2 linked regions of the Prochlorococcus marinus str. AS9601 genome follow. The main gene of each other region encodes a partner of the protein of the gene in region 2 in a complex. Links are inferred from orthologs where the notes say so. Each region holds a gene or a part of one and is shown on either strand. Other genes may lie near its edges. The genes, in order: accD and A9601_RS11980.

Evidence for each region.
Region 1: the proteins of A9601_RS11980 (region 2) and accD are in contact, whole or in part, in a solved structure (PDB 8UXZ), measured with the Escherichia coli proteins. The link is inferred for Prochlorococcus marinus str. AS9601 from one-to-one orthologs.

Annotation. Positions count from the first base shown.
Region 1 is NC_008816.1:733,224-736,538, reverse strand. Bases 193-3,173 are described here. They hold accD (acetyl-CoA carboxylase, carboxyltransferase subunit beta), read left to right. Parts: upstream 193-1,232; coding sequence 1,233-2,114; downstream 2,115-3,173. Other genes in these bases: A9601_RS13160 (Gfo/Idh/MocA family protein), read left to right, coding at 2,511-3,173; A9601_RS13165 (hypothetical protein), read left to right, coding at 2,116-2,508; A9601_RS13175 (phosphoribulokinase), read left to right, coding at 197-1,093. Outside these bases: leuB (3-isopropylmalate dehydrogenase), read left to right, coding at 1-107; more of A9601_RS13160, read left to right, coding at 3,174-3,315.
Region 2 is NC_008816.1:514,590-517,811, forward strand. Bases 103-2,990 are described here. They hold A9601_RS11980 (acetyl-CoA carboxylase carboxyltransferase subunit alpha), read left to right. Parts: upstream 103-986; coding sequence 987-1,994; downstream 1,995-2,990. Other genes in these bases: A9601_RS11975 (long-chain acyl-[acyl-carrier-protein] reductase), read left to right, coding at 103-983; A9601_RS11985 (SDR family oxidoreductase), read left to right, coding at 1,969-2,703; folE (GTP cyclohydrolase I), read left to right, coding at 2,857-2,990. Also shown: more of A9601_RS11975, read left to right, coding at 1-102; more of folE, read left to right, coding at 2,991-3,222. UniProt on the Escherichia coli protein: Component of the acetyl coenzyme A carboxylase (ACC) complex. First, biotin carboxylase catalyzes the carboxylation of biotin on its carrier protein (BCCP) and then the CO(2) group is transferred by the carboxyltransferase to acetyl-CoA to form malonyl-CoA.

The sequences.
Region 1 (3,315 bases), 220 kb from region 2 along the record:
TTGATAAAGTTTTATCAAAAGGATTTAGAACAGCAGATTTAGCTGATGGGTCTACTGAAGTTTTATCTTGCAGTGAAATCGGAGATAAAATAATGTATGAAATTTAAAAAAAAATTAATAAATAAAAAAATATTTTTAAGTAAAACATAAAGTTGGCATATGACCTGTCAGAATCATTAGATATTGTTTTTAAAAAATGTCAAAACGTCATCCAGTAGTCGCTGTAACAGGATCTTCAGGAGCAGGAACAAGTACAGTAAAAAGAGCCTTTGAGCATATTTTTGCCAGAGAAGATATTGTTCCAGCAGTTGTAGAAGGTGATAGTTACCACAGATTTGAAAGAATGCCTATGAAAAAAGCTATGGCAGAAGCTCTTTCAAAAGGTGAAAATTTCTCTCATTTTGGTCCAGAGGCTAATCTTTTTGACAAGTTAGAAGAACTTTTTAAAATCTATGGTGAAACTGGAGGAGGAAAGAAAAGATATTATCTACATAGTCTTGAAGAAGCAGAAGAACATAATACAAGACTTGGGACATCCCTAGAACCTGGGCAATTTACTCCATGGGAAGATATTCCTGAGGGAACAGATGTACTTTTTTATGAAGGTTTGCATGGCGGGGTAGAAGGTGATGGATACAATGTTGCCTCTTATGCGGATTTACTTGTTGGCGTTGTTCCGATAACAAATTTAGAGTGGATTCAAAAAATCCATAGAGATAACGCAGAAAGAGGTTACTCAGCGGAAACCATTGTGGATACAATATTGAGAAGAATGCCTGATTATATAAATCATATATGCCCACAATTCAGCAAAACCGATATTAATTTCCAAAGAATTCCCACAATTGACACTTCTAATCCTTTCATATGCAGGAATATCCCAACTCCTGATGAGAGCTTTGTGATCATACATTTCAGAAAAGGGGCAAGAGAGAAATGGGGGATTGATTTTCAATACTTGCTTGGAATGATTAATGATTCATTTATGTCAAGTCCAACAAGTATCGTTGTAAATGGAGGAAAAATGGGATTCGCAATGGAACTAATTCTCACTCCAATAATTCATAAAATGATTGAGGAGAAAAATAAATAATAATTAATTTTCGATTAACAACTCAAATCATTATTTTTTAACTTTGAGAAGTTTTTAATCTAGAGGATCTCAAATTTTTATATATCTTTCTTGATAAAAGTACCTTACTTAGATTTAAATAGAAAAAACAGGAAAAGTTGTGTCATTAATCGACTGGTTTGCCGCAAGGCGTAAAGATCAATTTGTTGGGAAAGTTTCCCAAGATACTGACGAAGGAGATGGTTTGTGGGTTAAATGTTCAGAGTGTTCGCAAGTAGCCTACAGAAAAGACCTAATTTCAAATTTCAATGTTTGTAATAATTGTGGACACCACAATAGGATTAATAGCGATGAAAGGATAAATATAATTGCTGATAAAAATTCATTCAAAGAATTTGATAGTTTACTAAGTCCTACAGATCCTTTGGGTTTTAAAGATAGAAGAGCGTATGCTGATCGAATTAAAGAAAGTCAAGCAGGTACAGGTTTAAGAGATGGAGTCGTAACAGGTATCTGTTCTGTGAATTCAATGCCTTTAGCATTAGCTGTTATGGATTTTAGATTTATGGGAGGATCCATGGGTTCAGTAGTTGGTGAAAAAATTACAAGGATAATTGAGAGAGCAACTTTGGAAAATTTTCCAATTCTTATTGTTTGCGCATCAGGAGGAGCAAGGATGCAAGAAGGCATGTTAAGTCTCATGCAAATGGCAAAAATATCTGGAGCACTAAAAAAACATAAAGAGAAAAATCTCTTATATATGCCCTTGTTAACTCATCCAACTACTGGAGGGGTAACAGCCAGCTTTGCGATGTTAGGTGATTTAATTTTGGCGGAACCTAAAGCACTTATTGGATTTGCTGGAAGAAGGGTTATAGAACAAACATTAAGAGAAAAATTACCCGATAATTTTCAAACAGCTGAATATCTGCTTGAGCATGGTTTTGTTGATGTAATAGTGAAAAGGAAAGATCTCAAGGATACTCTGACTAAAATTTTAAAAATTCATGGTGTAAAAGAACTTGCAGAAGCAAATACATAAAATGAGAAAAATTTCTAATTTATTTTATTTTTCTTTAAGCTTTCTACTCTTTATTTTAAACTTTGCCTCCTATTCTTATGCGATAGGAAATGTTGATTGGGTTCTCCTTAAAGAGAATTATGTTGGGAAAGAATGGCTTGATCAAGGGAGTATTAAGTCGCTCCCAAATGGTGAAATAAGTGTATTAACAAAGTTCTTTAAGAATCCAACTAATTCAGATGATGATGGAGAGTTATCACTTTATGTAATGAGAATTAATTGCAATGAAAAAAAATTCAAAGATACATCAATAAATGGAATTCCTCAATTCAATTCAAAATGGCAAACTTCTAATAATGATGAACTTATAGATGTTGTTATTGAAAACAGCTGTTCAGAGTTTATTAATAAATAAGAATGAATACTAAAAATAAAAAATTAAAAATAGCAATCGCTGGACTAGGGTTTGGGAAAAAAGTTCATTTAGAGGCATTAAAAGAGTCTGATCACTTAACTCCTGTAGCAATTTATCATTACGATAAAAAGCAAAAATCGATATTAGAAAAAGAAACGGGCTTAGATTTTTTTCATAATTGGGAAGACTTAGTTAAATCTCCAAAAATTGATGGAATTATTATTGCCACTCCTCCTGAATCAAGATTTAAGTTAGCAAAACAAGCTCTTGAGAATAATAAAAATCTGCTCCTAGAAAAACCCGTTTCAATATCCTCCTCAGAAATTGAAGAGCTTCAGAGAATATCTTTGATTAATAATTTAAGCGTATGTGTTGATTTTGAATATAGAGCAGTACCTCTTTTCCTTCAGACAAAAAAACTTATTGATGAAAATATCTTAGGAGATATATATTTAGTCAAATTAGATTGGTTAATGGGCAGTAGATCCGACCCCAAAAGATTCTGGAATTGGTATTCATTGGAAGAAAAAGGTGGAGGAGTTATTGGTGCTTTAGGTACTCATGCATTCGATATGTTGAATTGGTTTTTTGGAGAAGCAATAAACGTATCTGGCAAGTTAGCAACATCAATAAAAAAAAGACCTTTACCTAATTCATCTGATTTAAATGCTGTTACGAGTGAGGATGTATGTTTAGCCAATATAGAAATAACAAACTACAGCTCGAATCTTATTCCATGTCAGGTATCTTTATCATCAATTTCTAAAAATGGTAGAGGATTTTGTTTAGAAATATATGGAAGCGAAG
Region 2 (3,222 bases):
TGCTAGGCTTTGATCACATTGCTGATGGCGACTTGGATGTTTGGTGTACTGCTCCTCCTCAGCTTGTTGAAAATGTAGAAGTTAAGAGTGCAACTGGAATATCTATTGAAGGTTCTTATATAGATTCTTGCTTTGTTCCAGAAATGCTTTCTAGGTTTAAAACCGCTAGAAGAAAAGTACTAAATGCTATGGAACTAGCTCAGAAAAAAGGGATTAATATTACAGCTTTAGGAGGATTTACTTCTATTATTTTTGAGAATTTTAATCTTCTACAGCATAAACAAATTAGAAATACTTCATTAGAGTGGGAAAGATTTACTACTGGCAATACTCATACCGCCTGGGTTATTTGTAAGCAACTAGAAATAAATGCTCCTCGCATTGGGATAGACCTTAAAAAAGCAACTGTTGCTGTAATTGGTGCTACAGGTGATATTGGTAGCGCTGTTTGTAGGTGGCTTATCAATAAAACTGGGATTTCAGAACTCCTTATGGTAGCAAGACAACAAGAACCTCTAGCGCTGTTACAAAAAGAATTAGATGGTGGCACCATAACAAGTTTGGATGAGGCATTGCCTCAGGCGGACATTGTTGTGTGGGTTGCAAGTATGCCTAAAACTATTGAAATTAATACTGACAACTTACAAAAACCATGTTTAATGATTGATGGTGGATATCCCAAAAATCTTGATGAGAAATTTCAGGGTGAAAATATTTATGTTTTAAAAGGAGGTATAGTAGAGTTTTTCAATGATATTGGTTGGAATATGATGGAACTTGCGGAAATGCAAAACCCTCAGCGAGAGATGTTTGCTTGCTTTGCAGAAGCTATGATTTTAGAATTTGAGAAGTGTCATACAAACTTTAGTTGGGGAAGAAATAACATTTCCCTTGAAAAGATGGAATTTATTGGAGCAGCTTCTTTAAAGCATGGTTTTTCCGCCATTGGACTTGATAAGCAGCCTAAAGTATTAACTGTCTAAATCATGGCTAAACGTTACCTTCTTGATTTTGAAAAGCCTCTTGTTGAACTTGAGAAGCAGATAGAGCAAATTAAAGAATTAGCTCGAGATTCAGAGGTAGATGTTAGTCAACAGCTTCTACAACTTGAAACCTTAGCTGCTAGAAGAAGAGAAGAAATATTTAAATCTCTCACCCCTGCTCAAAAGATTCAGGTAGCTAGACATCCGCAAAGACCAAGTACTTTAGACTTTGTTCAAATGTTTTGTGATGACTGGATCGAATTACATGGAGACAGAAATGGTGGCGATGATATGGCATTAATTGGGGGGATAGGTTCGATAAATAATAGACCAGTGTTGATGTTAGGGCATCAGAAAGGAAGGGATACAAAAGAAAATGTAGTAAGAAACTTTGGGATGGCAAAACCAGGAGGTTACAGAAAAGCTCTTAGATTAATGCAGCATGCAAATAGATTCGCTTTGCCAATTCTTACATTTATTGATACTCCTGGAGCTTATGCTGGTTTAAAAGCTGAAGAACAAGGTCAAGGTGAAGCAATTGCAAGAAACCTTCGAGAGATGTTTGGCTTGAAAGTTCCAATTGTTGCTACCGTAATTGGAGAAGGAGGTTCAGGAGGCGCACTTGGAATAGGTGTCGCCGATAGGTTACTAATGTTTGAACACAGTGTTTATACGGTTGCTAGTCCAGAAGCATGTGCATCAATTTTGTGGAGAGATGCTGCGAAGGCACCAGAAGCCGCATCGGCACTTAAAATTACAGGCAATGATTTACTTAAATTAGGTATTATAGATGAGGTTTTACCAGAACCTTCTGGTGGGAATAATTGGGCTCCTTTAGATGCTGGTAATACACTAAAAGAGGCTATTGAGAAACATCTGAATGCTCTACTTCAAATGCCTGAAGACCAATTAATTGAGGAAAGATACAAAAAGTTCAGGATTTTAGGTAAATTTATCGAAGCAAATAATATTGAAGAGATTTATAGTGAAATCCCCCAAAAAACCGAATAACTTGAAACTAGCTTTTATAACGGGTGCTACGAAAGGTATTGGTAGATCTACCGCAATTACTTTTGCCAATGCTGGCTGGGATTTAATTTTACTCTCCAGGAATATGGATTTAATGGAGAAACTAAAGAGCGAACTGTTGACCACTAAATCAAAAATTAACTTAGTAAAATGTGATTTATCTAATCCTCTAGAAATAAAGCATTGTGTTAAAGAGGCAATTGACAAGTATGGGTGCCCTTCAGTATTGATAAATAATGCAGGTTGCGCATTTAATGGCCCTTTAGTTGAAATGGAATTAGGTCAATGGGAACAAACTATTCAAATAAACCTCACAAGTGTTTTTCAAATTTGTAGTTCAATCATTCCTCACATGAGAAAAAATGGTGGTTTAGTTATTAATGTTAGTAGTCATGCTTCTTATAATGCATTCCCCCAATGGGGAGCTTATTGTGTTTCAAAATCTGCACTAGCTATGTTTACTAAATGCTTGAGGGAGGAGGAGAGGTCTAATTCAATAAGAGCGTGCACAATAACTCTGGGTTCAGTAAATACTCCTCTTTGGGACTCCGAATCAATCAATTCTGATTTTGATAGAACTTCTATGCTCTCCTCAAAAGAGGTATCAGAAACTATTCTCTACATGGCTCAAAAACCTGAATCACAATTGATCGAAGACTTGACTTTGATGCCTTCTGGCGGAGCCTTTTAAACATTCTGTCTATCTGATTAATCTTAAAACAGTGATTTTTTTTAGTGCTATTTGAACCCGATTGAACAAGCGAATGTGATATAGTATATGAGCAATTAAGCTTTTAGAAGATACAGTTAATTAAGTTGCATACAATTTTCTGTTTAAAATTTTATGACCTCTACATTACCCAACGATAATATTAGAAACTTTGACGACCAGATTACTAATAAACTAATTTCTGAAATTATTAGAGACAGAATTAAGAGTTCTGGGACAAGATTTAGTGCCAACGATAATATTGCAGATTTTATAAATCCTGGTGAATTAGAAATTTTAGAAAAAGAAGTAGCCTCAAGGGTTAAAGACTTACTAAAGTCCCTCGTAATAGATGTTGAAAATGATCATAATACTCAAGAAACTGCTGAAAGAGTTTCAAAAATGTATTTAAATGAAGTTTTCAAAGGCAGATATCATGAACAACCTAAAGTTACAAGTTTCCCTAATGACAAGAATCTTGATGAAATTTATACAGTTGGC